2 regions of the Peribacillus muralis genome follow, and region 1 is predicted to be linked to the other one. Evidence: a T-box and tRNA genes for the amino acid it is inferred to sense, from the RefSeq annotation. Region 1 holds a T-box; the other holds one or more tRNA genes.
The links. A T-box is a leader RNA that pairs with one kind of tRNA and senses whether it is charged. The one in region 1 lies ahead of thrS (threonine--tRNA ligase), so its partner is inferred to be a tRNA-Thr.
Positions count from the first base shown of each region.

Region 1 (14,442 bases):
GATTATCTTGAACGGACATATCGATGTCGTTCCGGACGGTGATCGCAATCAGTGGGATGATGACCCATATAGTGGGGCGATCAAGGATGGAAAAATGTTTGGGCGCGGCGTAACCGATATGAAAGGTGGCAATGTGTCCCTGATCCTGGCCATGCAAGCATTGAAGGAAAGCGGCCTTTCATTAAAAGGAGATGTCATCTTTCAAAGTGTCATCGAAGAAGAAAGCGGCGGGGCAGGAACGCTAGCGGCTGTCCTGAGGGGATATGGTGCCGATGCTGCCCTTATCCCTGAACCGACAAATATGAAGATTTTTCCGAAACAGCAAGGCTCGATGTGGTTCCGGATCTCTGTGAAAGGGCGCTCAGCTCACGGGGGAACAAGGTATGAAGGCGTCAGCGCCATTGAAAAAAGCATGATCGTGATCAATCATATACGTACGTTGGAAGAACAGCGAAATGCACGAATCACTGATCCGCTTTATGCAAACACACCCATTCCCATCCCAATCAATCTAGGTGTCATCGAAGGCGGCAACTGGCCTTCGTCCGTTCCCGACCTTGTCAAGGTCGAAGGGAGGATGGGCGTTGCCCCGGAGGAAACGATGGAGCAGGCAAAGCAAGAAATGGCGGACTGGTTAGTGCAGCTGGAAGAAAGAGACGATTGGTTCAAGGAACATCCGCCCATCTTGGAATGGTTCGGGGCACGCTGGGTTCCCGGAGCCATTGATGCAGAGCATGAACTCATGAATGCGCTCATTCACCAATACAGGCAAGTGGCCGGAGAAGACCCCGTCATTGAAGCCTCGCCATGGGGAACGGACGGTGGATTGCTGACACATGTCGGTGAAACACCCGCCATCGTTTTCGGACCGGGAGCAACCGAGGTTGCCCACTACCCGAATGAATATATCCTGCTGGACAACGTATTCTCCACAGCGGAAATCATCGCCCTGACCCTCGTTCAGTGGTGCGGGCTGGAGGTCGGACAGGAAGAAACCCATCAGGAAAAGATTGCAAATAGAAAGTAAGCGGCAATAAAACGGATAGCCTGCCTCGGTGGCAGGCTATCCGCTTTTAACTATATTTGCGAAAATAAGAATTTATCTGCGAAAAACGAAATATATCGACGTAATCGGCAGTTATATCTCCGAAAAACGAAATATATCGACGAAATCAGCAGTTATATCTCCGAAAATGAGAACCGGTCATGAATAATTGGTGAATATCCGCAGTATTATGATTATGTATGATAGTACGGAAGAGGAAAGGATCTGGATGATGCAAACGAAAGAAGCATATCGCGGTACTGGAATGGGAGTCATTTTCATGGCGTTCTTCGGTACGCTTTGGGCGGGGATCGGTGTAATGGGCTTGCAGGAATGGGGGTTTCCATACGTGGAACTCGCCTCCATGTTAGTTGGACTCTTATTGCTTATTGGAGGCATTTCATTACTACATCAGGCACAAAAAATGCCCGAACGAACTACAAGCCATTTTCAGCGTATCCGTTTTTGGTTCAACATCGTCTTCATCGCCGAAGGATTGCTGATTGGGGCTGCCATTGCCATCTGTAACGCGATTAAACAAACCGAGCTTATACCGGCCGTCATCGCGATTATCGTGGGCATACATTTTTTACCTCTGGCATCGCTTTTTCGAATCAAACTATACTATGTAACGGGAATCATGCTCTGCTTATTGGCACTTATCACTTTACTGGTCGCACCAAGCACCATCCTGCTTGGTGATCAACAAATTAGGGCAAAACTATCACTGCTCGGCTTTGGCTGTGCGATAACCCTTTGGACCACTGGACTTATCCTATGGTTTCGTCTGAAGCATGCAAAGAGCTGATAGTGCTTTGAATCAAAGCATGTACCTTTCCCTTGTCCATATTTTGAAAGAAGTAAATATCATGAACCACTTTATAGAGTTCGCCGTTCTTCGTGAAAAGGGCGCTTCCATTTGGAATTGCATATACCTCTCGTCCGGCTGAAAGGGGAAGTAATTCTCCATCGATCTTATCTTCGTAATGAACTTCAACGCTAAACGGAACGAATGCCAAGCCATCGACCACAATCGTTTCTGGATAGTCTTTATCTTTCGTCATTATGCAATCAGTGCAGAAGGCTAATGAGCCAGCACTATAACCAATGATCAAGCCTTTAAAGCTTCTTAAGATCGGTGTAAGTCCTTTTTCCTCCATTACAGTGATCAATCTTTCTGGCCTGCCGCCAATGAAATAAAGAGCATCATGTTCGTTTATAGCTTGTTTCATTTCTTTTTCTGAAAGGTTTTCGTTCAATACGTTAACACGTGCATGTTCCATGATGGAAAAAGCTTGTTTGATGGTTGCCAGCCATCCTTCATACCTGGAATGGTCCGTTGCAAACGGGATTATTAAAATTTTGGCATCACGCTTCAATATATTTGCAAGCTCCTGGTACACTTCATCCAATTCACTGTTCGCGTGATTGCCGCCGCCAATGAAACAAATATTCATATGTGTATGGCCCCCTTTAATTTCTCAGCCAAGTTAAAAGCCGGATGACCTGAAATGGTTCATTCCAAACCAGGATGAAGCCTAAAAAAAACGCGGCGACAGCCATAAATTTCGTTTTTCCTCTTTCATTTTTGTACATGGCGCCGAAGCTTAATAGCATGCCAAGTGATGATGCTGCGAATCCGAAGATCATTAAAAAATCGAAGGCTGCTTTACTGATGAAAGAACTGCCAAATGCCGCGGCACCCATCACCGCAAATACGATCGACCACCTGCTTGAATTTTTCATGTGAACCTCCTTGTTTACCAATTATACCAATCGGCAGAATACTAGGATAGGATTTGTTTATTTGTTAAAATAAATATTTTTTGGAATAAAATGTTGTAACTTTCAGGGATTGAATGTAATATGTATAACAATATAAAATTAGAAGCCATGATGAGGACAACAATCTTTTTTACGGTCTTAAGAGAGGGAAGGGCAGCTGCGAACTTCCTGGCTTAGGAAAAGGATTTACCGCCTTTGAGCTTTTATCGGTGAAGGATAGTAACCGATATCGACTAAGCTACGTTACAGCTCCAGAGCCATAGGTGATCGTACTTATGGGAAATTGGGTGGAATCACGGGTAAACGCACTCGTCCCTTATATTAGGGATGGGTGCGTTTTTTGTTTATAAAAATATTGCGATGAAAAGGACAATAATCATTTTTACGGTCTCAAGAGAGGGAAGGGCAGCTGCAAACTTCCTGGCTTAGGAAAAGGATTTACCGCCTTTGAGCTATATCAGTGAACGAGAGTAATTGATATCGTCTAAGCTGCGTTACAAGCTCCAGAGCCATGAGTGTTTTCTTGCTTATGGGAAATTGGGTGGAACCACGAGTAAACGCACTCGTCCCTTGCTTAGGGATGAGTGCGTTTTTTTATTATTCTAAAGGAGTGTGCATGTGATGGATGAAAAAATGATCAACATTCGATTCCCGGATGGGAAGCAGAAGGAATATCCGAAGGGAACGACAGTGGGGAGCGTGGCAGCCTCCGTCAGCTCAAGCTTAAGGAAAAAGGCAGCAGCAGGAAAGCTTGATAAGCAACTGGTTGATTTAAGTTTCCAGTTGAATGAAGGTGCTGAACTTTCGATAATAACACTTGATTCGGAAGAAGGGCTGCAGGTTATGCGGCATACATCGGCGCATATTATGGCACAAGCGGTGAAGAGACTTCAAGGCACAGCTGAATTGGGCATGGGCCCGGTCAACGAGGATGGCTTTTACTATGATTTTAAGCTGGCTCATCCTTTGAGCTTAGAGAGTCTGCAAGCCATTGAAAATGAAATGGAAAAAATCATAAACGAAAATCTGGAAATAAAAAGGATTGAGGTTTCCTATGAAGAAGCAGTGAAGCTTTTCCAGAATCGAGGGGAGTCATTCAAGCTGGATATAGTGAAGAACATCCCGAACGGTGAAAAACTAACGCTTTATCAACAAGGTGAATTTATCGATCTCTGCCGCGGGCCGCACCTTCCGGCGACATCCTATATAAAAGCATTCAAGCTGACTCGTGTTTCAGGTGCCTATTGGAGGGGAGACAAACGGAATGAAGTGCTTCAACGGATATATGGCGTGGCCTTCAGTAGCAAAAAAAATTTACAAAATCACGTGAATTTCATGGAAGAGGCAGCCAAACGTGATCATCGGAAATTAGGGAAGCAGCTCGAGCTATTCATGTTTTCCGAGGAAGCGCCAGGCATGCCATTTTATTTACCGAAAGGACAAATTATCAGGAATGAATTGGAAAAATTCTCGCGTGAGCTCCAAGGCGAGGGCCATTACGATGAGGTTCGCACGCCGTCCTTGATGAATCAGCGGTTATGGGAACAATCGGGCCACTGGGATCACTATCATGAGAATATGTACTTTACTGAGGTGGATGATACGAAATTCGCGATGAAGCCGATGAACTGTCCAGGTCATATGCTCATTTTCAAAAATAATCGTTACTCCTATAGGGATTTACCGATCAGGATGGCTGAGTTCGGTCAAGTCCATCGTCATGAGTATAGCGGAGCATTGAACGGCATGCTGAGGGTCCGGACATTTTGCCAGGATGATGCCCACCTATTCGTCCGGCAGGATCAAATCGAAGGGGAGATCAAGCAGGTGTTTCAACTGATTGACGAAGTGTATCGTACATTTGGATTCGAATACTCCGTGGAGCTCTCGACTCGACCAGAGGATTCATTGGGAGAGGACTCCCTTTGGGAAGCTTCTGAAGCAGCCTTGAAAAATGTGCTCGACCATATCGGCCTACCTTATCAATTAAATGAAGGAGATGGAGCATTTTACGGTCCGAAAATTGATTTTCATATTAAGGATGCATTAAACCGCAGCCACCAATGCGCAACGATTCAACTTGATTTTCAAATGCCGGAAAAATTCGATTTGACTTACATTGATGAACAAAATGATAAAGTCCGACCGGTCGTCATCCATCGGGCGATTTATGGCTCGATCGATCGTTTTTTTGGTATCCTGATCGAGCATTATGCCGGAGCTTTCCCGCTATGGCTTGCCCCGGTACAGGTCCAAATCATCCCTGTCTCGACTGTTCATATTCCTTATTGCCAAAAGCTTCAAAAACAACTGAAAAGTTTCGGCATAAGGGTCAAAACAGACGAACGAAATGAAAAGCTCGGATATAAGATCCGGGCAGCCCAGATGGAAAAAATCCCATATATGCTCGTCCTTGGCGATAAAGAAGAGCAGGAAAATGAAGTCAACGTCCGGAAATACGGTGAGCAAACAAATAAATCAAATTCAATAGAGGCATTCATCCATAAACTGCTTCTACAAATAAAGTCCCGCAGCAACTAACTCGCGGGCCTGCACCGATGATTGGCGAGAAAAAGCATCGAAATGGCGAGAAAAGCGCCCAAATTGACGGTAAAACACCCAATTAGCGAGAAAAACCCCCAATTGGCGAGTAAACCACCCCAATTGGCGAGAAAAGCACCAAACTCGCGGGAAAAGCACCCAAACTTTTGAGAAAAAGCGCGAAACCCGCAAAAAAAGCCTCTGCTTGGAGGCTTTTTTTTAACGTTATGGAGATGTTTCGTTTATGTAATTAGAGCCTTTGCGGCTTGTATGGCAAAGTATATGCCAATTCCTATAAGAGATAGGCCGGAGATGACGGATATGCCAATAAGGATGGGTTTGGATAAAAAGCGCCTGAAGCTGCTGGAGATGATGGCCATTGTGGTATCCCAGGCTAAGAGGCCGAGAAGGATGCCTGAGCTGTATAGAATTATATGATGAAAGTCGTATTTGGTTGTGGTGTTTGCAAGAATCGAGCCATAAATACCGAGCCAAAACAGGATGGATAAAGGGTTGGAGAGGGCCATGATGAATCCTGATGCAAAGGAAGAAAAGTGGGATTCTTTCGCATTCCGTGCATTCACTTCTATTTTACCTGCACTTGAAAGGCTTTCGATACCTGTATAGGTCAGGACAAAAAAGCCAAATAGCCATAAAAAGGTTTGTATGAAGGAGTTATCCAGAAAGCGGCTGACTCCGTAATAGACAAGGACTAAATAGACAGCATCCGCTAAAATGGCACCACAGCCGAAAATCCAGGCGTGCCAAAAGCCTTTCTTGATTCCTTTGTCCAATTGGCCGGCGTTAATGGGACCGATAGGAGCAGCTAGGGATAGCCCCAGCAATACATAGCTTAAAAAAACGCCCAATACTTCATCACCTCCTCATGAAAAACATTTGCTTAATTGAATGTATTCACGAAAAAGGACTTGTACCACTTTTTGTTTTGGAAAAGAAGCCATTCATTATCATGGGTATGCGCTGAATAAATCCTTCCGCCCAACAACATATTAATTAAAGACATCAAAATTCAATGAAGGACGATTGAGTCGTCAATTTTTTTTTGCCTTTGTATGCTGAAAGTCGTGTTTATAATGGATGAGGAGTGTAGGTATGGAAGGTCATGAGAAAAATAATGTCAGCATATGGTGCTTGATCAGTATGGCGTCAATCCCATTAGTTATGACACTTGGAAATTCAATGCTTATTCCGGTATTGCCCATTTTTGAGGAGAAGGTGGGGATATCTTCATTTCAATCAAGCATGGTCATTACAAGTTATTCCGTAGCTTCAATTTTTTTAATCCCTATCGCAGGTTATCTTTCCGATCGGTTCGGAAGGAAAATGGTCATTTTGCCAAGCTTGGTTCTTGCCTTGATTGGCGGATTGGTTGCAGGATATGCATCTTGGAAGATTGATGATCCATATACCTGGATCATCATTGGGAGAGTACTGCAAGGGATCGGTGCTTCTGGCGCCTCGCCGATCATACTGCCTCTAGTCGGGGATTTATACAAGGATGATGATGAAAAAACGAGTTCGTGCTTGGGCATCATCGAAACATCGAATACATTTGGAAAAGTGCTGAGCCCGATATTAGGTTCCCTTTTTGCCGCATTTATATGGTTTTTACCCTTTTTCTCGATTTCCTTCTTCAGCTTGATATCTATAGTCTTGGTTTTTTACTTTATTAAGGTACCAAAGGAAAAGGACGAACCGAAGAAACTAAAGGAATTTTGGCATGATACGAAACAAATCTTCAAGAAGGAAGGAAAATGGCTGTATAGCGTTTTCCTGATTGGTGTATTTGTCATGCTGGTTTTGTTCGGGGTCCTTTTCTTTTTGTCGGAAAACCTGGAGAAAATACATCATCTGCATGGAGTCAAGAAGGGCTTTGTCATTGCGATTCCCCTATTTTTTCTTTGTGTATCCTCCTATATCGCAGGAAAAAAGATCAAAGGGGAGTTGCCGGTCATGAAAAAAATCATCATGATCAGTTTAGCAGTCCTGTCGATCAGCTTGGTCTTTGTTGGATTTACTAAGGAGAAGGTCTTTCTGCTCCTGCTCGTCACGAGCTTGGTGGGCATCGCGATTGGCGCCTTATTGCCGACGCTTGATGCCATCATCACCCAAAATATTGAAAAGGAACAGAGGGGGACGATAACCTCCTTTTATATGTCCTCAAGGTTCATCGGAGTCGCAGCGGGCCCTCCGGTCATGTCGCTTGTCATGAAGGACTATCTTAATATGAGCTATATCATCTCTGGAATCATGGGTATTTGCATTGTATTGCTAGTGATGAAGTTCATTAGTTCGGATAAAAAAGAAGCGGCCCATTAACCCCTTTATGGAAGGAGGAAGTATGATGGTAAAAGCCAATTGCAGTTCAGCAAAAGGAAACAAGAGCATGGATGCCTCTGATTCAGGCGGGCAACAAGGCGATATGAAGTGGTGGCAGCTGTCTATGGTCGGTGTAGGCTGCACGATCGGCACAGGATATTTCGTTGGGTCGACGATCGGGATCATCACGACCGGTCCATCCATTGTGTTTGCCTTTGTATTGGCTGCCCTCGGTACGTATATCGTTTATAACCTGCTTGCCAAAATGACGGCAGAAGATCCCCAGGAAGGTTCATTTTGTTATTATGCCAATAAAGCATTTGGCCGATGGGCTGGCTTTAGCTGTGGCTGGAATTATTGGTGCTCCAATATTTTGATTATGGGCAGTCAGTTGACGGCACTGTCGCTATTATCGCAATTTTGGTTCCCGAGTGTTCCGCTATGGTTGTTTTCCGCGGGATTCGCTATTGTTTCAATCGTTGTGGTATTGCTGGGAACGAAAGGCTTCGACAGGATTGAAAACCTCCTTGCCATCATAAAGACAGCTGCTATCGTGATGTTTATCATTATCGCAGTATGTGCCGTTCTAGATTGGTTTGGACTTGATGGAGAAAAGCCGCCGTCATTTCCCAATACGTATAATGAATTATTTCCAAAAGGGCTGAAAGGATTTTGGACATCGCTCATTTATGCTTTTTATGCGTTTGGCGGCATTGAAGTGATCGGACTGATGGCGATGCAGCTTAAAAAGAAAGAAGACGCACCAAAGGCAGGGACGATCATGCTCATGGGACTGACGATCATCTATGTCATCTCATTGGGGTTAGCTGTCACGATGGTTTCTCTAGGGGCATTCAGTGAGAAGGAAAGCCCTTTCGTGACCGCACTGGATAGTTATCATCTTACTTTTTTTCCGCATGTTTTTAACGGAGCCATTATCGTGGCCGGTTTTTCGGCGATGACGGCTTCCTTATTCGGTGTCACCAATTTATTGGTTACGATTGCCGACGATGGCAATGCGCCATCATTATTCATGCAAAAAATCAAGAAATTCAAGAATCTGCCACTCCCGTCACTATGTCTTGGGGCCTTGGGGCTTTTAGCTTCCATCATCACAGCCTTGCTCCTGCCAGGGAAGATTTATGAATACATCACTACTGCTGCCGGTATTTTACTTTTATATAACTGGTCCTTCATCATTCTTTCTTCCTTCAAGATTTTGGAAAACAAAGCGTGGAGCAAGGCCACAGGGGTTTTTGGCATGCTATTGATATTTGTTGCGGTCAGTGGGACATTGCTTGAAAAGGAGATCCGCCCGGGATTCTTAATAAGCCTGATATTCGTGGTGATAATAGGCCTTGCAGCCATTTTCATGAAGTTCAAGGTTTGGAACAAAAATAAGGCGATGGCAGCTAAAGCGAGTAAATCGGAGCTGGATTGATTGACGGCGTTAAAAGAAGGCAGCCGAATGGGCTGCCTTCTTATTCATTGAACGAGGCACGCGTTTATGCTTTCCTCAAAATCTTCCATATAGGCTTGAACATGCTCCGAATATTGGTTTTTTAAAGAGAGCAGCAAGCTTTCTATTAAAAATTGCCTTGGGGTGTCGGACTGCATTAGCTCATCTTGGATGAAGTCGATGAGTTCGATTGCCCTTGTTTGATTTTCTCCGCAGGGAAGGACTGTGTGTATCGCCTTTTTTAATTCCGTGGTCGCGTTTGCCAAGTTATTGTGGCATGGGTAAAGATGGTTTTCAAACTGCGGAAACCACGTGTCCAATAGCTCCGGATCAAGAATTTGTTCCTTGCTTTTTGCCACCTCATCGACAGTTTGGATCATTCGATTCATGCAGTAGCGGATAATTTGTATTTCCGGCTTCGGGATAGCATTCGCACGATGATTGAAATGATTCATATGGGTCATCATCGAGTGAAAAATAATCACGCAATCCAAAAGATACGGTTTTGTACTTTCCCCGAATATATCGAGAAAGCGGCCATGCATCCAGCGTAAGCTCAACAACAGGGTTTGATTGATGAATTGTTTTAATTCTTCATCGTTGGAAACGCGGACTTCTTCAATCAGAATCAGCAGCTTGCTCTGTTTGTTGCCCATCATTTGCAGTTCGAGCTGCTGTATGAAAATTTCAATATTAGCTGCATCTTGACCTTCCAGCAATTTTTCCCGATCATGGCGGATCCTTTTGTAAAAGGAACGGAAAATGGCAATAAATAATTCTCCCTTCGAAGGGAAATAATTATAAAATGTACCTTTGGAAATGCCGCTGCCGTCTAAAATGTCCTGGATGGACGTGGCTTGGTAGCCCTTTTCAATAAAAAGCTTATGAGCCGTATCAATGACATTCTGCCTTCGATTCTTCATCGTATCACCTTATTTTCATTATACTGCTTGTATAAATGTAATCGTACTCTATTTTTCATCACAGCACAAACCCTTATTTAAACCGTTAAAATTTCTATTGCAAAAAATGAACCATGGGTATATTATTGATTTTATGAGGTTGGGGTGTACCTATCGTACAATATAATGAACCAATAGTTTGAATGGAGGAATAGATAAAAAGTGAGTACTGCACAAACAATGGAAAAAAAGGGCTCTTATGGCATATTGATCATACTGATGGTCGGTGCGTTCATAGCGATACTTAATTCGACCCTTTTAAATATTGCACTGCCATCGATTACAAAAGATTTAGGGATAGAAACCTCCACAGTCCAATGGCTGACAACAGGCTACATGCTTGTGAACGGGATCATGATTCCGACAACTGCCTTTTTAATAAGGAAATATTCGGTACGAAATCTCTTCCTGACAGCGATGCTGCTGTTCTCCATCGGGACGATCATTGCAGGAGTAGCAGAAGTTTTCCCGCTACTATTAGGGGCACGGATGGTTCAGGCTGCAGGTTCTGCGATCATGATGCCGCTTTTGATGAATGTGCTATTAACTTCTTTCCCTGTCGAAAAACGGGGATCGGCAATGGGATTATTCGGTTTAGTCATGATGTTCGCCCCTGCAATCGGGCCGACGCTGTCAGGCTGGATCATTGAACATTATGATTGGAGAATGCTCTTCCATTTCATTACGCCGCTTGCGTTACTCGTTCTTGTTTTCGGTTTCTTTAAACTTCGGGACCACAAGGAAAAAGTCGATATCCACATCGATAAAATATCGGTCATCCTTTCAAGCTTAGGCTTCGGCGGTTTGCTTTACGGATTCAGTTCGGCGGGCAGCAAAGGCTGGGATAGCCCTTGGGTATACGGAACACTATTCGTCGGTGCCATTTCCCTGGTCCTTTTCATTACACGCCAGCTTAAAATGGAAACGCCAATGCTTGAATTCAAGATTTTCCAGCACCCGATGTTCGCACTTTCAGCAACGATTTCAATCGTGCTGAATATGGCGATGTTCTCGGGGATGATTTTAATTCCGATGTACACACAAACAGTCCGTGGCATTTCACCATTCGATTCTGGATTACTGATGCTGCCGGGTGCGTTATTAATGGCCTTCATGTCACCTGTCACCGGTAAGCTCTTCGATAAGTTCGGTGCCCGCATTCTTGCTTCAATCGGTTTGCTTATCACCGTGGTGACTACGTATTACTTAAGTAAGTTATCAATGGAAACCACTTATACCCATATTATAATCCTGTTTTCCATTCGTTCATTCGGAATGTCCATGTCGATGATGCCAATCATGACAAATGGATTGAACTCGCTGCCAGCCCGTATGAACCCGCACGGTACGGCAATGAATAACACTTTGAACCAAATTTCGGGTGCTATCGGTACAGCCTTGCTTGTTACGGTCATGTCAAACCGTGCCGCTTCATCTGCTGAAGAGTTAATGACGAAAGCGATGAGCAAATTAACAAGTCAGCCCACCGCTGAGATGATGGGACAAATGAAAGCCCAAATCGGGACGCAGGCCATGCTGGATGGAATCAACTTCTCATTCCTCGTCTCGACCTTCATTGCAGCCGTGGCGCTTATTTTAACGGTATTCATCAAACGCGCATGGCCGGCTGAAGAAAAACCAGTCGAGAAGAAAAAGCAAACCGCGTAAAAGACACAAGGAAAGCCCCTATATGGTCTGCCTCGGCAGCCGTATGGGGGCTTATTTTGTCATTCCGATCTACCATCAGCCCCAGCCATTTTTTCGTCCGGAATCGAACTGTTCTTTAATGGCAAGATGCAGGCTCTCGGATAATTCTTTGACTTGTAAAACCTGATCCACTTTATCACGGTTGAAACGGTCATGGAATTTAACATCATTGACTAATGCAACCGAAACCTTTTGTGGGTGGGGCTCGATCAATTGCATCGGGTCATTGGGGGAAATCATTCCTTCCTTCAACACTCTTAGCAGGAACCCTGTGTATCCTGTATTTCGAACTTGGACGATCAAGCTTGGCACCTCATATTTGGCTGCAAGTTTATAACAAGGATTACGCGGCTCGGATACTTGGATAATGGCCTCGCCAAGCGAAAAGATATCCCCGATATGGGCTTTATCCTCCGTCAGACCAGTGACCGTGAGATTTTCGCCAAAAAGGGCGGTATCGACCATATTTTGAAAAGCAGGTCTCCAGTGTTCATAATGGTCGAACGGGTATAAACATAAAGCTTTATTTTCCCCGCCGTGATGTTCATAGGCCTGTTCATCACCAGCCAATCCTACCTTGCTTAAAAATACAGGACCGTCCACTGGGCTCTTTTTAATCGCGGATCGGTACACCTTTTTTCCGAAATGGTAGGTTTCGGTTTTTCCCATATTCAATGATTTCACTTCATATAGCTGTTCAAGCATCTCCAATCGCCCTCCATCTGGACTTTATGACCATTATACAAAAAAGCGAAGAGCCATGCCATTCCGATGAGAATGACACGGCTCCTTAAATCATGTGATCACTTCGTCGGAAGCCACTTTAGCATGCTGGATATGACTGGTTATCCAGCCGATGACCGCGGCAGAAACGAGATAGGCAAGCATAATCCATATCTGTGTCCGCAGGTTTTCCCAGCCCCCTAAGGAGATGACTTCTTGAAGCTCCTGCAGGGAATGGGCCATCGGTAAAAATTGACCTATTTTCGTCAATAATGACATCCCCAGTTCACCAGGGAAGGTTCCGCCGCAGGTAGCCAGTTGGAATACGAGGAGCGTGACGGCCGCGAATTTCCCGACCACTCCGAATACAGTAACCAGCATGAGAATGAACGTCATGAAGGTAAAGGAAACGATGATGCTTGATAAAATGAATACAGGGACGCTTGCGACCTGCAAATGGAAGCCTAGAAGCACAACCGCATCCACCAGCAATGCCTGTATTAGGCCGATTACATAGACAAGCCCCAGCTTATTCGTAAAATGGACCGTTCCGTTAACCGTAAGATTCTGTCGGCGGCCGAGCGGCAGAATATTGGAAGCCATGATGCCGCCCACATAAAAGGCTAAAGATAGAAAATAAGGGGCAATTCCGGTTCCATAGTTAGGAACGTCGGATAGGTTCGATTGAACCAATTCCACAGGTTCAGAGAACATCGTCGTGTTCGAATCATCATACTGTAGGCTGGCCGTTTTGTCCGCAGCTTCATTAAGCTTTGTCGATAATTGATTCGATCCGGTTTCCAATGAAGCCAAGCCGCTTTGAAGGTCCGCCGAACCATTTGCGAGCCTGCTGCTTCCGCTGGCAAGTGAATCGATGCCGCCCTGAAAACGGGAGAAGCCGTTTGACCAGTTGGAAAATCCATCGGCAAAATCAACGGACCCGTCGTTTAATTGCTTGGCGCCAGATAAGGCTAATGTCATTTTATCCCCGAAGGTTTTCATCCCTGCCTGAAGGGCATCTTGGCCATCTGTCACTTTGGCGGCACCTTCGCCCAGCTGCTTTTGACCGGCCTGCATCGTGGTGGCTGCTTTGGATATTCCCTCCGATAGGGCAAGAATCTGCTTGAAGTCTTGATCCTGCATTGCTTCAGGATGACTCTTGCCATACTCAGCCAATTGTTTTTTCAGCGTATTCGCCGTATCGGCTGCCTGATCTTGACCTTGGCTTAATTTGTCATTTCCGGCTGACCAGTTCTTAATCCCTTGGTTAAGATTGTTCATGCCATTTTCCAATGATTGATGTCCATCCGAAAGCCGCTTCATCCCGGAATACAAGTTCCGGGAACCTTCCGTGATACCGGCGGCCCCGTCAGCCAAAGCTTTTTGGCCATCCACAAGCTGGTTGCTTCCTGATTGCAGCTTCTCGGCACCCGCATGCAAACCTTGAATGCCGTCCGATAACTTGGCGCTGCCGTTTTTCGCAGCCAGCGTTCCTTGATGCAGCCTTTCCGCTCCATTTCCCGCATCCGCCATGCCTTTTAAAACATCCTGGAATTTTGAAAGGATGCCTTCTGAATAGACTTTAGTTATACTTGCATTGATTTTCGTCGTCATCTTTTCAACCGCTGTTGTGCTAATTTGCGAGGCAACGAAGTTCTTGCCAGGATTGACAGTATATAAAAGCTTGGCCGTTTTTGGTTTTTCATCCATTAATGTCGTGACGTTTTCGGAAAAATCCTTCGGAATCGTCACGACCATATAATAGGTGCCTTTTTTAAGGCCCGAATCAGCCTCTTTTTGTGAGATGAAATGGAAATCCAATTCTTTTTGCTTTTTCAATTCCTTAACGAAGTCTTCACCGGCTTCGATCGGCTTCTCGT
Region 1 covers NZ_CP017080.1:3,786,879-3,801,320, reverse strand. The annotation lists gene ABE28_RS18440 (peptidase) at 1-1,027, shown strand, start outside; gene ABE28_RS18435 (DUF7010 family protein) at 1,275-1,853, shown strand; gene ABE28_RS18430 (Type 1 glutamine amidotransferase-like domain-containing protein) at 1,816-2,502, opposite strand; gene ABE28_RS18425 (hypothetical protein) at 2,519-2,791, opposite strand; T-box leader at 2,930-3,150, shown strand; T-box leader at 3,182-3,404, shown strand; gene thrS (threonine--tRNA ligase) at 3,464-5,371, shown strand; gene ABE28_RS18415 (LysE family transporter) at 5,614-6,240, opposite strand; gene ABE28_RS18410 (MFS transporter) at 6,485-7,711, shown strand; gene ABE28_RS18405 (amino acid permease) at 7,779-9,152, shown strand; gene ABE28_RS18400 (TetR/AcrR family transcriptional regulator) at 9,197-10,093, opposite strand; gene ABE28_RS18395 (DHA2 family efflux MFS transporter permease subunit) at 10,313-11,800, shown strand; gene ABE28_RS18390 (MOSC domain-containing protein) at 11,876-12,544, opposite strand; gene ABE28_RS18385 (YhgE/Pip domain-containing protein) at 12,635-14,442, opposite strand, start outside.

Region 2 (14,442 bases), 510 kb from region 1:
CCAGAACATATAAAAAGCCTTCCTCATCCAGATATCCAAGATCTCCTGTATAAAGCCAGCCATCCATAATCGCCTGCTGTGTAGCATCCAGCCGATTGTAATAGCCCTTAGTCACATTCGGACCCGAAACAACGATTTCACCCGCCATACCCGGACCACACGGATTGCCGTCCTGCTCGATCCGTAACTGCGAAGGAAATAGGGGCTTTCCGGCAGATCCGATTTTCGTCATGCTGTACTCCGGTGCCAGCGTCACGATTTGAGAAGATGTTTCCGTCATTCCATACGATTGATACACGGGTATCCTTTTTTCCTTACAGACTTCCAGTAAATGAACAGGTGCAGGTCCACCGCCCAACAGGATGCAACGAAAGGCATCCGGATAGCTTTCTCCCTTCAAGTCATGCACCATCCTATTCAGCATCGTCGTCACGACCGAAATGATCGTCACGCCCTGTTCCTGAATGGCCCTGTTCGCCTGCCGTTCATCGAACCGCTCGGCCAAGACGACCTTCATCCCATAAATCACGCTTTTCATCAGGATGGATAGGCCGCTTATATGAAAGATAGGAACCGCACAGTACCAGCAATCCCCCTCGTGCAACCCAAGGTTCAGCACCGAACCGACGGCACTCCACCAATGGTTGCCGAATGATTGGATCACACCCTTTGGATTTCCTGTCGTACCTGATGTATACATGATCGTAGCGGTATCCTCCAGATAAAACTCCTGAAGGATCTCTGCCATTCCTTCAACCGGCAATCGTTCAATTAATAGTAGGGGCAATTCAGAAAGATTACTGCCAATATCATCAAGCTTGCTTGCGAAGGAGCCTTCAGAGACCAAATGGGAAGCACCACTGTCCCCGATCTGCCACGACAATTCTTTTGCCGTTAATTTATTATTCAGCATCACGATCTTCACACCAAGATAAAATAGTGCGTGGATGGCGACGACACCGTCAATATGATTACGGAGCAGCACCGCGCATGAATCGCCAGCCTTCAAACCAGCGCTTGCCAGCCTGCCAGCCATTTTCTCCGTTAACGTATGCAGCTCAAGAAAGCTATACGTCTGACCTTCAAACTCGATAGCTGGGCGATTTGGTGAAAGATGCGCCCGGTTCTTGAGCCAGTTTGGCAACTTTTCTTCTGCCATGATCGACTTTCCTCCTCAACTTGAATATAGAAAACAGCCCGGCGAACATTCGCCAAGCTGTCAGTCTTATCGATTCATGCATTTCATTAAGGGAAACGCGGGAATTGCCCAAAGTCCGGACTGCGTTTTTCCTTGAACGCATCGCGGCCTTCTTTTGCTTCTTCCGTTGTATAGTATAACAATGTAGCATCACCAGCCAATTGTTGAAGACCTGCAAGACCATCCGTGTCAGCATTCATTGCCGCTTTCAGGAAGCGAAGTGCAGTCGGGCTCTTCTCAAGCATTTCTTCACACCATTTCACTGTTTCCGCTTCTAATTGGTCCAAAGGTACGACCGTATTGACCAATCCCATATCCAATGCTTCCTGTGCATTGTATTGACGGCAGAGGTACCAAATTTCACGTGCTTTTTTGTGCCCAACGATACGAGCCAGGTAGCCAGAGCCATAGCCAGCATCGAAGCTGCCCACATTCGGTCCGGTTTGTCCGAAGATGGCATTGTCCGCGGCAATCGTTAAGTCACAAACCACATTCAAGACATTGCCGCCGCCGATTGCATAACCTGCCACCATCGCGACGACCGGTTTTGGAATCACGCGGATCAAGCGCTGCAAATCAAGCACGTTTAGGCGTGGAATGTTATCTTCACCAACATATCCGCCATTCCCGCGCACTTTTTGGTCCCCGCCTGAACAGAAGGCTTTTCCGCCGACACCGGTTAAAATGATGACGCCGATGCTGGAATCATCACGTGCCCTTGCGAATGCATCGATCATTTCAGCAGTCGTTTTTGGCGTGAATGCATTATGTACATGTGGCCGGTTAATCGAAACTTTCGCAATCCCATTATATTTTTCATATAAAATTTCATCATACTCGCGTATTGTTTCCCATTGTATCGTCATTTAAATTCCTCCTTCAATTTCGCTTTAAAAACTCACTTATTATTTTACCAAACTTTTCTCCATCTTCCACATGAATCGCATGTCCGGCACCATTTATTATTTTCCATTCGGCCTTCCTCAGCTTCTTTTCCATCGAGCTGGCAATGTCACAAAACTTAGGATCGAATTCACCGGTCAGCAGTAGGACGGGAAAATCAAGCGTTTGCAGATTCCCCCAGTAGGAAGCCTGACTGCCTGTCCCCATGCCGAGGAGGCTATTGGCAAGACCGGCAGGTTCATTTGCCAGCCGCTGCTCCCGGATGGACTCCCTCGTTTTGGCCGGTAAATGTTTTTGGCTTTCAAAAAGCGGGATGCTTTCCCAATGGTCCACGAATGCTTCCATGCCAAATTCAAGGATCCGCCCGGCGAGTTTCTTATCATTTTGCTTGCGGATTCCTCTCTCCTGTTCGGTTGCAAGGCCGGGAGATGCGCTCTCCAATATCAATGTTTCAACATATTCAGGGTACAAACTGGCAAACGCCAGCGCAAGCCTGCCTCCCATCGAATATCCTAGCATATGCGCTTTCGGGAAATGGAGCTCATCGAGGATATGCGCGATATCTTCAGCCACATGATTCATCTCATACCGTTCTGGCTCGGCGGGTGAAGTCGACATGCCATGTCCGATGATGTCGATCATGATCATCGCATACCTCTCACTCAATATTGGAATGAGGAATTTCCACGTATCCCGATTTCCCGTAAATCCATGCAAGAGTACGAGAGGCTCCCCATTTCCCGTAATTTCAACAGCATAAGTGACATCCTTGCTGACAATATTCATGATATTTCCCTGTTTAACACCCATTTTATTTCCTGGGAAACAAAACTCCACAAATTTCGATGCTTATGCAAGTTGGACTCCCTTTCGGTCGGTACCTCGATGATTTTCAAGCCTTGAATGCCAAAAGACTCCGTAAATACACTCTTCAGCTCATCCCAGGTCTGCACTTTGCTGTATTTACCGCCATAAAGCTTGGCTGTATGGGAAAAATCAAGGCCATGGGGCGTTCCGAAAAGCATTTCGAAATGTTCCTTCTCATTTGCTTGCGGCAAGAAAGAGAATATGCCGCCCCCATCATTATTAATCAATAAGATCGTGATATCCTGCTTTTGCAGCTTGGCCGCAAGCAAGCCATTCATATCATGGAAAAAGCTCAAATCGCCGATTGCCAGTACGGTATTCTTTGCGACCGTACTTACCCCCAGCGCAGTGGACACGACGCCGTCAATGCCATTTGCACCCCGATTCGCCAAGATTTTGATTCCTTTCTCATTATTCATGAAAAAAGTATCCAAATCCCGTATCGGCATACTATTTCCGACAAACAGTGTCGATTTCGGCGGCAGCATATCGGCCAGCAGGGCGAACAGCTTGCCTTCACTTAACTCCGCTTCATCGTGAACGGATGCCAAGGCATTCTTCGTCGCTCCGTTGACGTCCTGCCATAAGCGCAGCCATTCATCGCCAGCGGAACTGGTGATTTTTTCACCTACCCGCTGACAGAAATCCCTCTCCTCACAGTAAATCATGTTCGTTGCCAAACCAGCTGGTTCGCGCCAGCCTGCACCGCCATCAACGACAAGCGTGATCGCCTGTTTTTGCTTTTTCATGAATAGCAATAACGGTTTTGAAACGGGCATGGCACCGAAGCGTATGATCACATCCGGGCTGAAGGCCGCTTTTGCCGCTTCATCGCGCAGAAAGGTATCGTACGCATCAATTATGACATCCTTGTTATTGCTTCCGCTTCTAAGCTGGGAAAGTGGATCAGCCACTAGCGGGAAAGCAAGCGTTTCCGCTAGTGCGACGATTGCCTCCTTCATCTCTTGGTCCGGCAATTCCCCACATACGATCAGTCCTTGCTTCGATTGTGACAAAGTCGCTGCGACCGATTCAATTTGTGATCCGGAGAGTGTGCGCATTCCGCTCTCGATCAATACTGCAGGAGCCGGTTGCTTTTGCCTGAATTCCTTCGCTTGCTCAAGATTCGGTATCAGTGGTTCGCGAAGCGGGAAATTCAAATGCACAGGCCCGGCAGGTTGAGCCGCAGCTGTAGCCACTGCCCTTGCACCGACCGTTCTTGCATACCGCATCATCTCATCGGTACTTTCCGGAAGAGCCATTTCGACAAACCATTTCACCTGCCTTCCGTACAGATGTATCTGATCGATGGCCTGTGGGGCACCTACATCACGCAGCTCATGCGGTCGATCGGCCGTAAGTACAATAAGCGGCACCCTTGAATGGAAAGCCTCGATGACGGCCGGGTAAAAATTCGCAGCCGCTGTACCGGACGTACAAAGAAGTCCGACAGGTTCTTTTAAGGCCTTAGCCATCCCTAGGGCAAAAAAAGCGGCCGAACGTTCATCCACATTAATGTGAATCTCGATATCAGGATGTTCCACCAGCAATAAAGCAAGCGGGGTGGAACGTGAACCTGGGCTCACCACTACGTGCTTCACCCCGTTTTCAGCCAGCTCATCGACAAATGAAGCAGCATACGCTGTCAATGCATCTCGGTCATTCATTAAGATTTCCTCCTAAAGCACTTAACATCGGATTGAATTTAATCCCCGTTTCCCGGAACTCTGCGCTGGCAGTTGAATCCTCCACTACCCCGCAGCCCGCAAATAGCGAAGCCTCATTGTCTTGTATCAAGGCAGAGCGTATTCCTACAGCGAATTCCCCGTTTCCATACGTATCCATCCAGCCTAGAGGTCCCGCGTAAAAGCCGCGCTCAAGACCTTCCATTTCCCGAATTCGCACAACGGCCTTTCCTTTAGGAAGCCCGCCCATCGCTGGTGTCGGATGGAGGTTCTCAACAAACTGTAAAATCGTAACACCTTCCTTTGCAACACCGCGAACCGGTGTATACAAATGCTGGATATGACGGTTTTTCATGAGCTCCGGTCCGTCCGGAATCACTACCTTTTCACATACAGCATCAAAGGCATTGGAAATCATCGACACGACATATTGGTGCTCTTGTAAATTCTTTTGGTCATGAAGCAATTCATTTCCTAGGCTAACATCTTCTCGCTGATCTTTCCCACGTCCCATCGAACCGGCAAGACAGGTAGAAAAAACAGCATCCCCCTGCTTTTTGATCAAGCGTTCGGGAGTCGCACCGACAAAGCAATCACCACCCGCTTCCAAACTGAAAATATAGCTTAATGGCTGCTCTGCAATCAATTGCTCGAGCACCTTCCCTGAATCGATGGAGTGTTCGAATGTAAGTCGAAGCTCCCTAGCCAATACTATCTTATCAAGATCTGTCGTCTTGATTTCCTCTACCGCTTCGGTGACCGTGCGCTTCCATTCCGCAGACTGCACCTCCCTCTGCTTAACAAGGGAGTTAGGTCCGCATGGCACACCATCCAAGCCTTCGGAAAGGAAGGCTTCCCGTTCATTTATCATATCTCTGAAGAGTTTTTCTGAATCATCAGGCGAACAAAGTAAGTTTGTCGTTAAGTAAGCTTGTTTCCCCACTATTGATAGCATGAAGGCAGGTATATAAAACAGGTTGTCCCCAAAATGGTTCCAAAGGATTGTACTGTTAGATTCATAATCAAAAGAAAAGCCCCCAAACAGTAGAGGACCTGTCGCCTCTACATCGGTCACTCCCGTTTTGACAGCAGTTTCCTGCAGTTTGATCCAGCTCTTTTCGACTTCTCTATAACGTTCGGCATTCGCTGCCGCTTTGAGTTTCTTAACATTGCCTAAACCAGTGATGGTTATTTCCTTTGCAGGGTCCTCCCAAAAAAAACGTTCACCCGCATACCGTTCTCTTCCAGCTTGATAAAATGAAAGGGGGTTGGTGCATTGAATTTTCTTAATATGACTGAATAGAACTTGATCATTCAAGTCCTTCGCCTTTTGTATAGCTGAAGCCAGCCCCTGAAACTGTTCAGTTTCTTCCGAGATAGCCAAAAAAATCCCCCCAAATGTACATTTTAAAAGCTTTTTAACCTATTTAAAGATACACCTCCCGTCAACCTGATGTCAATAAAACGCCCCTTTTCCCAACGATACATGCCCGCTTTTTTCCTTATTATATGAATCTTGGCGAATGCAGCGTGATATCCTTGAATTTGGAAGTGGAACACCGCTTCATTCAATTGACACACATCCCCAATTTCCCTACACTTAATAGGGTAACTTTTGTGCAACATTTCAATATTTGATATACTTTCGAGAGTACCAATACTGATTTTGAGGAGAGAAACAATGCAAACAGAATACGACGGACTTCCCATGAAACGGACCTGGAAGATTTGGTGGGAGTTAATTCGTCCACATACACTAACCGCAGCCTTTGTCCCGGTCTTGCTTGGAACGGTGATCGCGCTTTTGGAAGATGGCGTCAATTGGCTGCTATTTGCCGCCATGATGCTTGCCAGTATCCTGATCCAGGCTGCAACGAACTTATTCAATGAATACTATGATTTCAAAAGGGGCTTGGATACCGAGGAATCGGTCGGCATCGGCGGCGGTATCGTACGCCATGGAATGACCCCGAAACTCATCATGACCTTGGCACTTGGCATGTATGCCATCGCCTTGTTAATTGGAATCTACATTTGTGCCGCATCGTCTTGGTGGCTTGCTGCGGTAGGACTGGTTTGCATGCTTGTCGGCTATCTGTATACAGGAGGCCCGCTCCCTATCTCTTATACTCCTTTCGGGGAACTATTTTCAGGGTTGTTCATGGGCTTTTTGATCATTTTGATCGCCTTTTACATTCAAGCCGGATATGTTTCCACCACCGCCATTTTAATTGCGATACCAAGCGGAATATTAGTCGGATTGATCAACTTGTCGAATAATCTCCGTGACCATGATGGAGATAAGGAACATGGACGGAAAACGATGCCTGTCGTGATGGGCAGGAAAAACGCATTGACCTTCATGGCCATCATGTTTGCCTTTTCCTACCTATGGCTGATTGGCTTAGTCGTTACCGGAAGCGTAACAGCATGGATTCTCCTTGCCTTCCTAAGCATCCCGAAAGCCATGAAAGCAATCAAGGGCTTCGTCGGAAAGACACAGCCGATCACGATGGTGCCGGCAATGAAAGCCACTGCCCAAACCAACACCTTCTTCGGTCTGCTCATGGCGATCGGTTTATTCATAAGCTATTTCATTTAACCTGAAAGGACTGAGTTTTCGACTCAGTCCTTTTTTCTATCTTCCGTTTCATTTTGTTTTCCTATGCACCAATTCGGGTAATAGATAATACAACCATCTTACAAGCGGGAAAATAGATAGGTACTTTAGAAGGAGTGAATTGGATATGCCAACCAAACAGCAAATACAAACATTCAAAAAGGAGCTGCTTCAAGAAAAAAGCGAGCTTGAAACTAGGATACAAAATGATGAAGGAACTGTACTGAATAAAAGCCAGACGGAATCAGTAGGGGAATTATCATCCTATGATAATCATCCAGCTGACCTGGGCACCGAATTATTCGAGATGGAGCGCAATCAAGCACTTGATGAACATGCCCAATCTGAAATGGAGAAAATCGAAGAAGCATTGACTGCGATTGAGGACGGCTCGTATGGCCACTGTAAAACCTGCCAGAAGGAAATCCCTACGGAAAGGCTTGAAGCCATCCCGAGCACGCTCTACTGTGTCGAGCATACGCCGGAACGGACCAATGCTCAAGATCGCCCAGTTGAAGAAGACATATTGATCCCATCCAAGGGGGATGATTTTGAAAACCGTCATCAAAATGAAATAGTCGATAAAGAAGATAGCTTTGGTGAAGTCGCCAAATTCGGGACATCCGAAACGCCATCCGATTACACAGGCGACCATGACAATTACAATGACCTTTATCAAAACGAAGATGAAACGAACGGATTTCCAGAAGACTATGAAGGCTTTGCCGCAAATGATATTGAAGGTAAAAATAGAGTGGATATACCGAATAAAAGACAAAAGGAATACGAGGATACATTGGAAGCTGAACATATCGATTCCAACATTGGGGATATCCCTTATAAGCAAAGAGATCGTTATATCAATGAAAAGAAATGAACGAAAAAAAGAAGCATACATGATGTATGCTTCCTTTTTTGTTATGACCCGTACGGGATTCGAACCCGTGTTACCGCCGTGAAAGGGCGGTGTCTTAACCGCTTGACCAACGGGCCAAATGGCGGAGAAGGAGGGATTTGAACCCTCGCGCCGCTCGCGCGACCTACACCCTTAGCAGGGGCGCCTCTTCAGCCTCTTGAGTACTTCCCCATGGCTCCGCAGGTAGGACTCGAACCTACGACCGTTCGGTTAACAGCCGAATGCTCTACCACTGAGCTACTGCGGAACAATATGAATATGGTGGGCCTAAATGGACTCGAACCATCGACCTCACGCTTATCAGGCGTGCGCTCTAACCAGCTGAGCTATAGGCCCATATTTGGAGCGGGTGAAGGGAATCGAACCCTCATCATCAGCTTGGAAGGCTGAGGTTTTACCACTAAACTACACCCGCGAAATGGGGCGACTGATGGGAATCGAACCCACGAATGCCTGAACCACAATCAGGTGCGTTAACCACTTCGCCACAACCGCCGTAATATATTGCAAGGAATTTTGCAATAAAGGTGGCTCAGGACGGAATCGAACCGCCGACACAAGGATTTTCAGTCCTTTGCTCTACCGACTGAGCTACTGAGCCACAAATGTATTAAATTTTAAAAATGGCGGTCCCGACGGGAATCGAACCCGCGATCTCCTGCGTGACAGGCAGGCATGTTAACCGCTACACCACGGGACCTAATAATTGCGGGGACAGGATTTGAACCTGCGACCTTCGGGTTATGAGCCCGACGAGCTACCGGACTGCTCCACCCCGCGACGGTAATAATGGAACGATTAGCATCAAGTTTTCGTGTATATCGTTTCTTCGCTTCCTCTATGTAAGGTTGTTTCAAAACAACTTGCTGCTATTAAAAAAATGGAGGAGGTAGAGGGATTCGAACCCCCGCGGGATTTGACTCCCCTGTCGGTTTTCAAGACCGATCCCTTCAGCCGAACTTGGGTATACCTCCATGGCTTTGAAAAAAATGCATATGGTGGACCTTGTAGGACTCGAACCTACGACCGGACGGTTATGAGCCGTCTGCTCTAACCAGCTGAGCTAAAGGTCCTTATATTTATTGGTAGCGGCGGAGGGGATCGAACCCCCGACCTCACGGGTATGAACCGTACGCTCTAGCCAGCTGAGCTACACCGCCAATATAATATAAGTTTCTGATTGAAAAATGGTGGAGCCTAGCGGGATCGAACCGCTGACCTCCTGCGTGCAAGGCAGGCGCTCTCCCAGCTGAGCTAAGGCCCCATTCTTTTAAAAATCACGTGGTCGGGAAGACAGGATTCGAACCTGCGACCCCTTGGTCCCAAACCAAGTGCTCTACCAAGCTGAGCTACTTCCCGCAAAAAAAATGGTGCGCCCGGCGGGAGTCGAACCTACAACCTTCTGATTCGTAGTCAGATGCTCTATCCAATTGAGCTACGGGCGCATATATAAGATGGTGCCGAGGACCGGAATCGAACCGGTACGGTAGTCACCTACCGCAGGATTTTAAGTCCTGTGCGTCTGCCAGTTCCGCCACCCCGGCACATAAGAAAAGTGGAGCGGAAGACGGGATTCGAACCCGCGACCCCAACCTTGGCAAGGTTGTATTCTACCACTGAACTACTTCCGCATGAAAGATGCGGGTGAAGGGACTTGAACCCCCACGCCTTGCGGCGCCAGATCCTAAGTCTGGTGCGTCTGCCAATTCCGCCACACCCGCATGATAAAATGGTGAGCCATGAAGGATTCGAACCTTCGACCCTCTGATTAAAAGTCAGATGCTCTACCAACTGAGCTAATGGCTCGTGCTTGTACTGCTAGAATGAATGGTGCCGGCAAGAGGACTTGAACCCCCAACCTACTGATTACAAGTCAGTTGCTCTACCAGTTGAGCTACACCGGCAGGTGTAAAATGGTGGAGGATGACGGGATCGAACCGCCGACCCTCTGCTTGTAAGGCAGATGCTCTCCCAGCTGAGCTAATCCTCCATATGTAACTGCTTGGCGACGTCCTACTCTCACAGGGGGAGACCCCCAACTACCATCGGCGCTGAAGAGCTTAACTGCCGTGTTCGGAATGGGAACGGGTGTGACCTCTTCGCTATCGTCACCAAACATTGTTTACATTTTTTCAAGACATATATTATTATAACGTCTTTTTGAGAAAACGCAAGAAGAAATTTTCATTCCTTCAAAACTAGATAATAAGAAGGTATTTCATTTTTTAAAGCGTTGGTTAAGTCCTCGATCTATTAGTATCAGTCAGCTCCACATGTCGCCACGCTTCCACCTCTGACCTATCAACCTGATCATCTTTCAGGGATCTTACTAGCTTGCGCCATGGGAAATCTCATCTTGAGGGGGGCTTCATGCTTAGATGCTTTCAGCACTTATCCCGTCCGCACGTAGCTACCCAGCTATGCCTTTGGCAAGACAACTGGTACACCAGCGGTGCGTCCATCCCGGTCCTCTCGTACTAAGGACAGCTCCTCTCAAATTTCCTGCGCCCGCGACGGATAGGGACCGAACTGTCTCACGACGTTCTGAACCCAGCTCGCGTACCGCTTTAATGGGCGAACAGCCCAACCCTTGGGACCGACTACAGCCCCAGGATGCGATGAGCCGACATCGAGGTGCCAAACCTCCCCGTCGATGTGGACTCTTGGGGGAGATAAGCCTGTTATCCCCGGGGTAGCTTTTATCCGTTGAGCGATGGCCCTTCCATGCGGAACCACCGGATCACTAAGCCCGACTTTCGTCCCTGCTCGACTTGTAGGTCTCGCAGTCAAGCTCCCTTGTGCCTTTACACTCTACGAATGATTTCCAACCATTCTGAGGGAACCTTTGGGCGCCTCCGTTACTCTTTAGGAGGCGACCGCCCCAGTCAAACTGCCCACCTGACACTGTCTCCCACCCCGATAAGGGGCGCGGGTTAGAATTTCAATACAGCCAGGGTAGTATCCCACCAACGCCTCCACCGAAGCTAGCGCTCCGGCTTCTCAGGCTCCTACCTATCCTGTACAAGCTGTACCAAAATTCAATATCAGGCTGCAGTAAAGCTCCACGGGGTCTTTCCGTCCTGTCGCGGGTAACCTGCATCTTCACAGGTACTATAATTTCACCGAGTCTCTCGTTGAGACAGTGCCCAGATCGTTACACCTTTCGTGCGGGTCGGAACTTACCCGACAAGGAATTTCGCTACCTTAGGACCGTTATAGTTACGGCCGCCGTTTACTGGGGCTTCGGTTCAAAGCTTCGCTTGCGCTAACCTCTCCCCTTAACCTTCCAGCACCGGGCAGGTGTCAGCCCCTATACTTCGCCTTGCGGCTTCGCAGAGACCTGTGTTTTTGCTAAACAGTCGCCTGGGCCTATTCACTGCGGCTTTTCTGGGCTATTCACCCTAAAAAGCACCCCTTCTCCCGAAGTTACGGGGTCATTTTGCCGAGTTCCTTAACGAGAGTTCTCTCGCACACCTTAGGATTCTCTCCTCGCCTACCTGTGTCGGTTTGCGGTACGGGCACCTTACATCTCACTAGAGGCTTTTCTTGGCAGCGTGGAATCAGGAACTTCGGTACTATATTTCCCTCGCCATCACAGCTCCGCCTTGATGGAAACGGGATTTGCCTCGTTTCCGGCCTAACTGCTTGGACGCGCATATCCAACAGCGCGCTTACCCTATCCTTCTGCGTCCCCCCATCGTTCAAACGATGTATAGGTGGTACAGGAATATCAACCTGTTGTCCATCGCCTACGCCTTTCGGCCTCGGCTTAGGTCCCGACTAACCCTGAGCGGACGAGCCTTCCTCAGGAAACCTTAGGCATTCGGTGGAAGGGATTCTCACCCTTCTTTCGCTACTCATACCGGCATTCTCACTTCTAAGCGCTCCACCAGTCCTTCCGGTCTGACTTCAACGCCCTTAGAACGCTCTCCTACCATCGACACCTAATGGTGTCAATCCACAGCTTCGGTGATACGTTTAGCCCCGGTACATTTTCGGCGCGGAGTCACTCGACCAGTGAGCTATTACGCACTCTTTAAATGGTGGCTGCTTCTAAGCCAACATCCTGGTTGTCTAAGCAACTCCACATCCTTTTCCACTTAACGTATACTTTGGGACCTTAGCTGGTGGTCTGGGCTGTTTCCCTTTCGACTACGGATCTTATCACTCGCAGTCTGACTCCCAAGAATAAGTATTTGGCATTCGGAGTTTGACTGAATTCGGTAACCCGTTGGGGGCCCCTAGTCCAATCAGTGCTCTACCTCCAATACTCTCATCTTGAGGCTAGCCCTAAAGCTATTTCGGAGAGAACCAGCTATCTCCAGGTTCGATTGGAATTTCTCCGCTACCCACACCTCATCCCCGCACTTTTCAACGTGCGTGGGTTCGGGCCTCCATTCAGTGTTACCTGAACTTCACCCTGGACATGGGTAGATCACCTGGTTTCGGGTCTACGACCTCATACTCATTCGCCCTATTCAGACTCGCTTTCGCTGCGGCTCCGTCTCATCAACTTAACCTCGCATGAAATCGTAACTCGCCGGTTCATTCTACAAAAGGCACGCCATTACCCATTAACGGGCTCTGACTACTTGTAGGCACACGGTTTCAGGATCTATTTCACTCCCCTTCCGGGGTGCTTTTCACCTTTCCCTCACGGTACTGGTTCACTATCGGTCACTAGGGAGTATTTAGCCTTGGGAGATGGTCCTCCCTGCTTCCGACGGGATTTCTCGTGTCCCGCCGTACTCAGGATCCACTCAGGAGGGAACGAAGTTTCAACTACAGGGTTTTTACCTTCTTTGACGGACCTTTCCAGATCGCTTCATTTACCCCGTTCCTTTGTAACTCCATGTTGAGTGTCCTACAACCCCAAGAGGCAAGCCTCTTGGTTTGGGCTAATTCCGTTTCGCTCGCCGCTACTCAGGAAATCGCATTTGCTTTCTCTTCCTCCGGGTACTTAGATGTTTCAGTTCCCCGGGTCTGCCTTCAGTACCCTATGTATTCAGGTAAAGATACTGTTCCATTACGAACAGTGGGTTTCCCCATTCGGAAATCTCCGGATCAAAGCTTACTTACAGCTCCCCGAAGCATATCGGTGTTAGTCCCGTCCTTCATCGGCTCCTAGTGCCAAGGCATCCACCGTGCGCCCTTTCTAACTTAACCGTTAAAAAAGTCTTACAGATGCTTTGAAAAAATTAATTGCCTTCTATCTATTATCTAGTTTTCAAGGAACAAAGTGGAGAGAACCCATCACAACGTGATGCTTCTTCCGTGATTGAATGAATTACTCATTCAAAACTGAACAAAACAAAAGCGCACTCGTATTATCCTTAGAAAGGAGGTGATCCAGCCGCACCTTCCGATACGGCTACCTTGTTACGACTTCACCCCAATCATCTGTCCCACCTTAGGCGGCTGGCTCCATGAAGGTTACCTCACCGACTTCGGGTGTTACAAACTCTCGTGGTGTGACGGGCGGTGTGTACAAGGCCCGGGAACGTATTCACCGCGGCATGCTGATCCGCGATTACTAGCGATTCCGGCTTCATGCAGGCGAGTTGCAGCCTGCAATCCGAACTGAGAATGGCTTTATGGGATTCGCTTACCTTCGCAGGTTCGCAGCCCTTTGTACCATCCATTGTAGCACGTGTGTAGCCCAGGTCATAAGGGGCATGATGATTTGACGTCATCCCCACCTTCCTCCGGTTTGTCACCGGCAGTCACCTTAGAGTGCCCAACTGAATGCTGGCAACTAAGATCAAGGGTTGCGCTCGTTGCGGGACTTAACCCAACATCTCACGACACGAGCTGACGACAACCATGCACCACCTGTCACTCTGTCCCCCGAAGGGGAACGCCCTATCTCTAGGGTTGTCAGAGGATGTCAAGACCTGGTAAGGTTCTTCGCGTTGCTTCGAATTAAACCACATGCTCCACCGCTTGTGCGGGCCCCCGTCAATTCCTTTGAGTTTCAGCCTTGCGGCCGTACTCCCCAGGCGGAGTGCTTAATGCGTTAGCTGCAGCACTAAAGGGCGGAAACCCTCTAACACTTAGCACTCATCGTTTACGGCGTGGACTACCAGGGTATCTAATCCTGTTTGCTCCCCACGCTTTCGCGCCTCAGTGTCAGTTACAGACCAGAAAGTCGCCTTCGCCACTGGTGTTCCTCCAAATCTCTACGCATTTCACCGCTACACTTGGAATTCCACTTTCCTCTTCTGCACTCAAGTCCCCCAGTTTCCAATGACCC
Region 2 covers NZ_CP017080.1:4,296,089-4,310,530, forward strand. The annotation lists gene ABE28_RS20795 (o-succinylbenzoate--CoA ligase) at 1-1,159, opposite strand, end outside; gene menB (1,4-dihydroxy-2-naphthoyl-CoA synthase) at 1,246-2,064, opposite strand; gene menH (2-succinyl-6-hydroxy-2,4-cyclohexadiene-1-carboxylate synthase) at 2,078-2,911, opposite strand; gene menD (2-succinyl-5-enolpyruvyl-6-hydroxy-3-cyclohexene-1-carboxylic-acid synthase) at 2,884-4,635, opposite strand; gene ABE28_RS20815 (isochorismate synthase) at 4,628-6,037, opposite strand; gene ABE28_RS20820 (1,4-dihydroxy-2-naphthoate polyprenyltransferase) at 6,335-7,255, shown strand; gene ABE28_RS20825 (TraR/DksA C4-type zinc finger protein) at 7,401-8,150, shown strand; tRNA gene ABE28_RS20830 (tRNA-Glu) at 8,195-8,266, opposite strand; tRNA gene ABE28_RS20835 (tRNA-Ser) at 8,270-8,360, opposite strand; tRNA gene ABE28_RS20840 (tRNA-Asn) at 8,362-8,436, opposite strand; tRNA gene ABE28_RS20845 (tRNA-Ile) at 8,449-8,525, opposite strand; tRNA gene ABE28_RS20850 (tRNA-Gly) at 8,531-8,604, opposite strand; tRNA gene ABE28_RS20855 (tRNA-His) at 8,609-8,684, opposite strand; tRNA gene ABE28_RS20860 (tRNA-Phe) at 8,718-8,790, opposite strand; tRNA gene ABE28_RS20865 (tRNA-Asp) at 8,814-8,889, opposite strand; tRNA gene ABE28_RS20870 (tRNA-Met) at 8,896-8,969, opposite strand; tRNA gene ABE28_RS20875 (tRNA-Ser) at 9,071-9,163, opposite strand; tRNA gene ABE28_RS20880 (tRNA-Ile) at 9,186-9,262, opposite strand; tRNA gene ABE28_RS20885 (tRNA-Met) at 9,273-9,349, opposite strand; tRNA gene ABE28_RS20890 (tRNA-Ala) at 9,378-9,453, opposite strand; tRNA gene ABE28_RS20895 (tRNA-Pro) at 9,472-9,548, opposite strand; tRNA gene ABE28_RS20900 (tRNA-Arg) at 9,558-9,634, opposite strand; tRNA gene ABE28_RS20905 (tRNA-Leu) at 9,645-9,733, opposite strand; tRNA gene ABE28_RS20910 (tRNA-Gly) at 9,746-9,820, opposite strand; tRNA gene ABE28_RS20915 (tRNA-Leu) at 9,829-9,910, opposite strand; tRNA gene ABE28_RS20920 (tRNA-Lys) at 9,920-9,995, opposite strand; tRNA gene ABE28_RS20925 (tRNA-Thr) at 10,018-10,093, opposite strand; tRNA gene ABE28_RS20930 (tRNA-Val) at 10,104-10,179, opposite strand; rRNA gene rrf (5S ribosomal RNA) at 10,190-10,305, opposite strand; rRNA gene ABE28_RS20940 (23S ribosomal RNA) at 10,423-13,355, opposite strand; rRNA gene ABE28_RS20945 (16S ribosomal RNA) at 13,527-14,442, opposite strand, start outside.
Region 2: it has a tRNA-Thr gene. The T-box ahead of thrS (threonine--tRNA ligase) is inferred to sense a tRNA for this amino acid. The anticodon was not compared.